DNA from 3 places in the Pseudoalteromonas sp. NZS71 genome. Region 1 is predicted to be linked to each of the others. Evidence: predicted binding sites of a transcription regulator. Region 1 holds the regulator's gene; each other region holds the start of a gene.
What was found. Region 1 encodes sigma-54, which starts transcription at its own class of promoters, with help from an activator protein. Its sites were predicted from a motif close to GTTGGCACGNNNNTNGNNT; they were not measured.
Positions count from the first base shown of each region.

Region 2: a site for sigma-54 is predicted at 1,374-1,392, ahead of flgJ (flagellar assembly peptidoglycan hydrolase FlgJ). Genes of this name have one in related genera too.
Region 3: a site for sigma-54 is predicted at 1,865-1,883, ahead of fliE (flagellar hook-basal body complex protein FliE). Genes of this name have one in related genera too.

Region 1 covers NZ_JADYWS010000008.1:145,692-148,976, reverse strand. The annotation lists gene rapZ (RNase adapter RapZ) at 1-413, opposite strand, end outside; gene ptsN (PTS IIA-like nitrogen regulatory protein PtsN) at 432-884, opposite strand; gene hpf (ribosome hibernation promoting factor) at 889-1,176, opposite strand; gene I6E85_RS07410 (RNA polymerase factor sigma-54) at 1,203-2,702, opposite strand; gene lptB (LPS export ABC transporter ATP-binding protein) at 2,772-3,285, opposite strand, start outside.
Region 2 covers NZ_JADYWS010000002.1:171,501-174,785, forward strand. The annotation lists gene flgH (flagellar basal body L-ring protein FlgH) at 1-156, shown strand, start outside; gene I6E85_RS01880 (flagellar basal body P-ring protein FlgI) at 168-1,262, shown strand; gene flgJ (flagellar assembly peptidoglycan hydrolase FlgJ) at 1,429-2,445, shown strand; gene flgK (flagellar hook-associated protein FlgK) at 2,447-3,285, shown strand, end outside.
Region 3 covers NZ_JADYWS010000002.1:187,994-191,278, reverse strand. The annotation lists gene fliF (flagellar basal-body MS-ring/collar protein FliF) at 1-1,472, opposite strand, end outside; gene fliE (flagellar hook-basal body complex protein FliE) at 1,493-1,825, opposite strand; gene I6E85_RS01945 (sigma-54 dependent transcriptional regulator) at 1,982-3,285, opposite strand, start outside.

The DNA.
Region 1 (3,285 bases):
TCAGTTGTGTCTATCATAAAGTCGGCGCGGGTGATTAATACATCAAGTAATTCTTTTTCTTTTTTGATGGCTAAATCAAGAGGCAGCGAGTCAATTGATAGTGGGTGTAACCTGCGTGTTTCTGAAAAGCGTTTTATCAACGTTTGATCGTCGCTATCTAAATAAAATAACGTAGGATTTGCAAAGCCTGGTAAGTATTCAAGAATATCGTTAAATTCATCTTGCTCTTTAGGGATGTTTCGCACATCAATGCTAACAGCAATTTTATCGTAGCTATCAGACACACTGCGAACTAATGAAGGAAGCAAGTTAACTGGAATATTATCTACGCAATAATAGCCTAAATCTTCTACAACGCGTAAAGCAACCGACTTTCCAGAACCAGAACGGCCGCTTATGATAATTAACTCCATTTAACACCCTTTATAAAACTATGATTGATCGACAATAACTTGGTAAAGCTCAGCATCTGATTTTGCACAGCGTAACTGTTTACAAAAATCTTTGTTGTTTAGTTTATCAGCAATGGTTGCGAGAGTCTTTAAGTGCTGTTGGTTATCGCCATCTGGTACGATGAGTGCGACAAAAATATCAACAGGACGATTATCTATTGCATCAAAATTTATTGGAGTTTCGCTAACGAGTACTAAAGCTAAAGGCTCTTCTGCACCGCTCATTCGACCATGAGGAATGGCAATGCCACGGCCAATACCTGTACTACCCAGTTTCTCTCTACTCATTAAAGCAGTAAGGATATCCTGTTGCGGTAAATACGGAAGTTTGTCGTGAGCAAGTTCGCTAATGAACTCTAAAATTCTTTTTTTGCTATTAAAAAGGACCGCAGCTTTGCTGCAGTCCTGGCATATAAGTGAGCTTAATTTCATCATATTAGTGTCGAGCAAGCTTCTCTTTGTGTTTAATTACTTGTCGATCGAGCTTGTCGATCAACGAGTCAATGGCGGCATACATATCTTGATGTTCCGTAGAGGCAAATAGCTCAGCACCACTTACATGTATTGTGGCTTCTGCTTTTTGATTTAATTTTTCTACATCGAGAATGACATGAACATTATTAATATGATCAGAGTGTCTTTCTAGCTTCGCAAATTTGGTATTAATATAGTCTCTTAGTGAATCGGTTAATTCTACGTGACGACCAGTTAAGTTTAGTTGCATAAGCATTACCCTCTTTTTTTTGCGTCTTAGATCAAGCTTTTACGTTGATTTGACGGTGGAATAGCCAGAGATTCGCGGTATTTTGCGATTGTACGTCTTGCTACTTTAATTCCTTGCTCAGCCAATATATCCGCTATTTTGCTATCACTCAATGGTTTTGCTGAGTTTTCTGCAGCGATTAATTTGCGGATAAGTGCACGAATTGCTGTAGATGAACATTCACCACCGTTTTCGGTGCTTACATGGCTTGAGAAAAAGTATTTAAGCTCAAATATACCACGGGGTGTATGCATATACTTTTGAGTTGTTACGCGCGAAATTGTTGATTCGTGCATTTCTACCATTTCAGCAACATCATTTAAAACCATTGGTTTCATTGCTTCAGGGCCGTGTTCAAAAAAGCCTTGTTGTTGCTTAACAATACAATTAGTTACTTTTAAAAGTGTGTCGTTTCTACTTTCTAAGCTTTTAATAAACCATTTAGCTTCTTGTAAATGCGAGCGAATAAACTGGCTGTCACCACTCGATTTCACAGTGCGAGACATTGCAGCGTATTGGCTATTAACACGAATTTTAGGCATGCTATCTGGGTTTAACTCAACAACCCAGCGGCCTTTAATTTTTTTAACTGACACGTCTGGAATAACATACTCAGATTCTTCTCTTACAATAGTATCTGCTGGCTTAGGACTAAGAGTATGGATTAATGTCATTACTTCTTTAAGCTCTTCTTCTTTGAGCTTGGTTTTCTTCATTAATGTACGATAGTCACGAGCAGCTAATAAATCAATATGCTCGGTTAAAATCATTTTTGTTTCATTAATGTAAGGTGTTTCTTTATCAAACTGATTAAGCTGAATACACAAACACTCTTGTAAACTACGTGCAGCAATACCAACAGGATCAAACAGTTGGATGCGTTTTAATACAGCTTCAATTTCATCAAGTTCGACTTCGTTATCATCTTCGTTTTCTTGATTAAAGCTTTCTAAAATCTCTTCGCAGCTTAGTGTTAAAATACCTGAATCATCAACTGCTTCTACGATGGCAATAGCAATAGCTTCGTCTGTAGGGCTAAATGGCGTTAATTGTAACTGCCACATTAAATACTCATGGAGCGTCTCTGTAGAGGCACCTTGATAAATTGATTCATCTTCAGGCATTGGACCCGATGATGCTGCAGGAGCGGCACTCATGTACTCATCCCAGCTAACATCCATAGCCATGTCGTCACTTAGCGTGTCTTTCGCAAGTGCTTCACCACTATCTTGTTCGTATTCGCTTGGAGCATCATCGGCAGATGCGCTAACAGTTATGTCATCGGTATCAGCTTTTTGCTCGTTTTTGCCAGCAGCATCTTCTGAGTAGTCTTGTTCTTCAACCTCTAATAGCGGGTTGCTGTCGAGAGCTTCTTGTATTTCTTGCTGGAGATCCAATGTACTGAGTTGCAACAAACGAATAGCTTGTTGCAGCTGTGGAGTCATTGTAAGTTGCTGGCCCATGCGCAGCTGTAGTGATTGCCTCATGTATCTCTAACAATCCTTTTATGTTGTTATAATTAATACTAGCAGATGCTTAAAGACATGGCGTAAATGTTACAGCCTAAATTGCTCGCCTAAGTAAACATCGCGTACTGTTTTATCATTTAATACGTGTTCTGGAGTACCTGATGCAATCAGCTCCCCATGAGAAACAATGTAGGCTTTTTCACAAACATCAAGGGTTTCTCTTACGTTATGGTCGGTAATTAATACTCCAATCCCACGATTTTTAAGATGTTCTATTATTTTCTTTATATCTAATACTGAAATTGGATCAACACCAGCGAACGGTTCATCCAGTAATATAAATTTAGGATCTGCTGCCAGCGCACGTGCTATTTCGACACGACGACGTTCGCCACCTGATAATGCCATACCTTGGCTATCGCGAATGTGTTGTATGCTAAATTCATCTAATAATTTATCGAGTGTATCTTCTCGAGTTTGTTTATTTAGCTCTTTGCGCGTTTCTAAAATAGCCATTAAGTTTTGATAAACAGTTAGCTTTCTGAAAATTGAAGACTCTTGCGGTAAGTAGCCTATGCCTAATCTAGCACGACTATGCATA
Region 2 (3,285 bases), on a different contig from region 1:
CTAGTACGCCCTCAAGACGTAAGCGCCGATAATACGGTTGAATCAAATCGTATTGCTAATGCACGTATTCAATACTCAGGTAAAGGGCAAACGCAAGAGGCGCAAAGTCCTGGTTGGCTTACACGTTTCTTTAGCAGTTCGCTGTTTCCATTTTAGAGGGTAACAACATGAATAGCCTTAAAGCTTTATGTTTAGTTGTGTTATTAGGTTGGCAGTTTACTGCCAGTGCTGAGCGCATAAAAGATGTGTCTATGGTTGAAGGCGTACGCTCTAACCAATTAGTCGGTTATGGCTTAGTAGTTGGTTTGCCAGGCACTGGCGAGCAAAACTCATATACACAACAAAGTTTTAGAGGCATGTTGAACAGCTTTGGTATTACGCTACCTTCAACTCAAAGTCCTAAAATTAAAAATGTTGCCGCTGTGGCGGTGCATGCAGAATTACCCGCATTTAGAAAACCCGGACAAACAATAGATATTACGGTTTCTTCTATTGGTAGTGCAGGCAGCTTGCGTGGTGGTACTTTACTACAAACTTTTTTAAAAGGTGTAGACGGTAACGTGTACGCAATTGCACAAGGTAGTTTAATTGTCGGTGGCTTAGGTGCACAAGGTCTTGATGGCAGTAAGGTTGTAATTAACACCCCTACAGTTGGTCGTATACCAAATGGCGCTACAGTTGAGCGCGCCGTGGAAAGCCCATTTATGCAAGGCGATTACATTACTTTTAATTTAAACCGCCCAGACTTTACAACGGCAAAACGCCTAGAAAAAACAATTAATGACTTAGTTGGCCCAAATAGCGCACAGGCAATTGATTCTGTTTCTATTCGTGTTATAGCTCCACGCGATGCATCCCAACGTGTATCGTACTTATCGACACTCGAAAACTTAGAATTTAAGCCAGCTGATATGGCCGCTAAAATTATAGTTAACTCGCGCACTGGTACAATTGTCATTGGTAAAAACGTTAAGCTTCAGCCTGCCGCTATAACTCATGGTGGCTTAACAGTAACAATTGCAGAACAACAAAATGTGTCACAACCAAACCCGCTAGCAAACGGTGATACAGTTGTTACGCAGCAAAGTATTATTGATGTAAACCAAGACGACTCTCGTGCCTTTGTATTTAATCCAGGTGTAAGCCTTGACGATTTAGTTCGCGCAATTAACGAAGTAGGCGCAGCGCCTGGCGACTTAATGGCTATTTTAGAAGCACTAAAAGAAGCCGGCGCAATTAACGGACAGTTGGTTGTTATATAAATAACTCAAGCCAATAAATAACGTATTACTTAAGCCCTATATTTTTGAAATTAGGGCTTTTTATTTACAGCAACTTAAGTTTGTTATTTTTATCTTCCTTGTTTTATCGGTAGTGGCTCAATTTTTGCATCTTTAACTGCATTATTCATTTTGTGTCAAAAAGCCGATGGAAACTAATCACCTCGATAAACAAAACTTTTTTGATTTAGGCAACTTAGATTCACTTCGTAAAGAAGCCTTAACCAGTGGCGATGCATCAACTGATGCCTCTAAAGCTGCGCTCAAAAAAGCGGCCGCACAATTTGAAGCTATTTTTACGCAAATGCTGCTCAAAGGAATGCGCAAAGCTAACGAAGCATTTGAAGATAAAGACAGCCCATTTAATTCAAGTGGCGTAAAGTTTTTTGAAGAAATGCACGACCAGCAACTTTCAACAGAGCTTTCTTCAAATGGCTCGTTAGGCCTTGCCGATTTAATTGTTCAGCAGTTATCGCCTGAGTCTAAAAGCTTTATGCCAGGCTCTGTACTTAGAACAACCAACGATATTTTTAGCGATACACAAGTGGGTTCTGCTCTTCCTCATGAGCAAAAAAATAAGCAATCCGATCTTATCGTTAATAACACTAAAGCCGATATTGCTGAGCCTAAAGTCGATACTCCAGAGTCTAAAACCGATAGCCCAACATTTAAAAATGCAGAAGAGTTTGTAAGTTCAGTATGGGAACACGCTAAAACTGCAGCGCAAAAAATTGGTTTAAATCCTGCGGTAATGGTTGCACAAGCGGCACTTGAAACCGGTTGGGGTAAACACATTATTAATAAAAGTGACGGCGGCAGTTCAAATAACCTATTTAATATTAAGTCAGATAAAAGCTGGGAAGGCGACAAAGCAAGCAAAGTAACGCTTGAGTTTGAGCAAGGCACACCCGTTAAAAAACAAGCAAGCTTTAGAGCCTACGATTCAATTAAAGATAGCGTGAACGACTTCGTTGATTTTTTAACGCAAAACCCACGCTACCAAGAAGCATTACAAAATACAGCAAAACCAAATGACTTTTTAGATTCATTACAAAAAGCAGGTTATGCAACCGATCCAAATTATGCCAGCAAAATAAAAAATGTGCTCAATAGCAGCCAGCTAAAAGACATTGCGGCAAACGTGATCCGCCAAGGAGTAGAGTAACATGTCGTTTAATTTATTAAACATTGCCAGTTCTGGGGTTAGAGCAAGCTCGGAGCTATTGCAAACGACAAGTAAAAATATTGCCAATGTAAATACCGTAGGCTACGTACGTGAGCGTACTGAATTTACCACTATGGTTGATAACCAAGTGGGGCGGGGCGAAACATACCGATTACTAAACGAGTTTGCTCAGTCACAGCTAAATCGTGACACTTCTAATAAATCGTTTTTCGATCAGTTTATTACTGAGGCTAATCGAGTTGATACTATTTTTTCTGAAGAGTCGAACAACCTTTCGACTGGAATTAACTCTTTATTTAATAACGTGCAAGAAGCGCTAAATCAGCCGTCATCTACCGTTGCCCGCTCATTAGTAATGACAGATGCGCAAAGCTTAATTGATCAAATGGATAGGCTTTCGGGCATCGTGCTTGATCAAAAAAGTGTAGTGAACGAGCAGCTCGAAATATTTTCAGATGAAGCAAACTCACTAATTCAAAGTATTAGCACGCTAAATCAAAATATTGCAGCAGTTAATGGCACTAATAACGCCGCAGATGCGAGCTCTACCTATAACGAACGCGATAAAGCAATACGCGACTTATCAGAGCTAATAGACATTGAAACGCTTGATGGTCCAAATGGCGAAAAACTCGTTTTTATGGGCACAGGCGAAGCAGTGGTTATGCAAAATGGCGCATTTAACTTATTTTCGATGACGGGCGACCCCGATCCTAACTTTAAAGAATTCACGCTTGACGTTAATGGTGGCAAAGCAGTGCCGCTTGAAGTTGATGTAAGTAAGCTTAAAGGCAAAATTGGCGGCTTACTTGCTTTTAG
Region 3 (3,285 bases), on a different contig from region 1:
TCTGGGTAAATTAAGCGTTTAAGCATTGGTTTTACTACTGCCATTATCAATACAATGATAACTAAGGCGCCTAATACAAGGCGGGCTATTTTCATAAACCAGTCTTGTTCCCACAGTGGCACTTCTATTGCTAAATTTGTTTCTTCACGTACAAACGGCACTGTTACGACTTCAAGTGCATCACCACGTTGCATATCAAAACCTACACCACCTTGCAGTAAGCGACGAATATTTGACAATGCCTCTACCGAACGTGGAGTCATGGTTGTTTCGCCGTTTTCTCCCACTTTAGCAATGTAGTCAACAGCAACTGATACGCTTATTCTACGTATTACACCACTTTGCTGGCGCTTATGAGAAATTGTAGTGTCGAGTTCATAATTACGCGTGGCTTCTTTGTGGCTGCGTGTTGGTGATGTAGCTGTGCCTGCACCACCTTGCCCTGCAACCTCAGGAATGTTCGAATTTAACGGTGGCTGGTTTGTAAGCGCACCTGGAATACCAACAGCTAGGCCGCCAATGTTATTTTCTTCAAATGTGGTTTCGCTTCTAACCGCTGGTAGGTCTGGGTTATAACGCTTTTGAGTTTCCTCAATCGAGCTAAAGTCCATGCTCAAATCAACTTGGGCTGTATAGTTTGCAAGCCCTACAACCGGTATTAAAATACTGTCTATTTTTTCAAGGTACTCTTGTTCGCGCTTACGTTCTAAGTCGTATTCTTTACGAGAGCGTGCTGCTAATGAGCTTTGCGAACCTGAATTTAGTAATCGACCATTTTGATCGGTAACAGTAACTCGCATAGGCTCTAAACCCTGTACTGCCGAGGCAATCATATCAACAACAGAATCTACTTCTTCACGGTCAAGTGAGCGCCCACGTTTAAGTGTTAATACAACGGTAGCTGATGGTTTTTTCTCTCTGCGGGCAAATACGTTTTCTTTAGGAATAGCTAACAATACTTTAGCGCGAGTAATGTTGTTAAGTTCTTCAATGGTGCGTGCTAACTGCTGTTCTCGACCATGTTTTAGGCGTTCGCGCTCTAAGCGTTGGCTTACACCAAAGCCCATATCTTGCATAATTATATCAGAGCCCGACGCTGGCCCTTGCTCTAACCCTTCGCGGGTCATTAACAATTTAATATTTTGGTATTCGCTTTCATCAACCGATACAACATTGCCATCGAGTTGATATTCAATTTGTTGCGCATCTAAAAAGTCTAGGGTTTGAATCAGCTCTTCAGTTTGCATTTTGCCCAATGGGCGCATATCTGGCTGACGAGCCCAAATAATAATGAAAATCGCGATAGCTAAACAAATAGCCAATGCTATAACCAATGTTACTTGGCGCAATACATCAACACCATTTAAAGCACTTAAGTAGCCTGACTTTTGTTCTTGTTGATCATCACCACCACTTTGGTCAATACCGCCACCAGCAAGTGCTAGGTCTGTAGATTGGTTAGATTGCGCCACAATAATTCTCCACTACCTAATTAAACAGGCATGTTCATGATTTCTTTATAAGCTTCAACAAGTTTATTACGAACCTGTACTGTAGCCTCAAAAGCAACTGACGATTTTTGAGAAGCAATCATCGCCTCAGCAAGCGATACACTTCGATCACCCATTTCAACCGCTTTTACTTTTTGACCTGCATCTTGCTGTAAACCGTGCACTGTATTTAGTGCATCACTTAGCATGTCGCCAAACTGGGAAGTAGAAGTAGGCTGAACTTGAGTCGGCAATTTATTTATTTGATTATTACGGCCGGCTTCTAAAGCCATTGATTGCATTTCTTGAAATACAGCACTGTTTTGAATTTTCATAATTTATCTCTGACACGCAGTGAACTCTTACAAGTAATAAAGCACAAAGCATGCCAAATAATTAATCATTAAAATACAATAGGTTAACTTTGATTTGTGTTAGTCAGAGTTTTGACAACCCTAAGTTCGTAGCGCAAACTTAGGGTTTATAGGAGGTTATGCAGGAAGTGAAATACCTAAATCGCGCATTTGCGCTAGTTTATAACGTAAAGTTCGTGGGCTTATGCCCAACGTTTCGGCAACGTCTTTACGCTTGCCTTGGCAACGTGCAAGGGTTTCTAAAATAATGCGATGCTCTTTGTCTTTAAGCTCATCTTTATAGCTACCGGTATCCGCCGCAAGTAAACCTTGTTTGGGCTCATCCTCGGCATGCGATTTTTCATCATAATATGCAGAGCTTAGTGTGCTTTTGTCAACGCCTTTATCTGCGTGAGCTAATTCTGTTGGCGATACTGTTTGCGCTGGTGCCAATGATGGCTCCATAACAAAGTTATTAGATACTAAGTTTTCGATAAAAATAGCATGCTCGTTTATTGTGTTACCCGTGCGCAATATAAGTGCACGCTGTATAACGTTATCAAGCTCGCGCACATTACCAGGCCACGCGTGAGCCAGTAACTTTTGCTCGGCAGCTTTATCTAAATACGCCATAGGCTCTTTGCTTTTACTTATATGGCGCTCAATTAAATGCTTAGCCAATACAATAATATCGCCAGGGCGTTGGCACAATGGACGCCACATTAGTGGAAAAACATTAAGCCTATAATATAAATCTTCTCTAAACTGATTTTCAGACACAGCTTCTTTTAAATCACGATTACTGGTTGCCAAAATACGTACATCGAGCTGAATTGTTTTACGACCCCCTAAACGCTCAACTTCACGCTCTTGCAGTACGCGTAACAGCTTAGCTTGTAGCCCTAAGTCCATCTCAGTAATTTCATCAAGTAAAATAGTGCCGCCCTGTGCTTGCTCAAACTTACCCGGACATGCTTGAATCGCGCCCGTAAAAGCCCCTTTTTCGTAACCAAATAAAGTGGCTTCGAGCATGTTTTCAGGAATAGCCGCGCAGTTAATCGCTACAAAAGGCTCATTACAACGACTCGACTTATCATGAATATAACGAGCGAGTACTTCCTTACCTGAACCACTTGGGCCAAGTACCATTACACTTGCATCAGAGCGTGCTACTTTACTCGCAAGCTCCAATAATTGAATACTAGTTGGGTCGGCAACAATAGGTCCGTCGGTTTCTTTTGCTTTTTCAGGCAAATAACGGCTCACCATATTTAACAGCACTTCAGGTGCAAATGGTTTAGCCATGTAGTCAATTGCACCTAGGCGCATGGCTTCTACCGCATCGTCAATTGTGGCGTACGCCGTCATCATCAATACAGGTAAATCAGGGTGGTTTAATTTAATACTGCGTAGTAAATCAAGTCCACTCATTGCGCCCATTT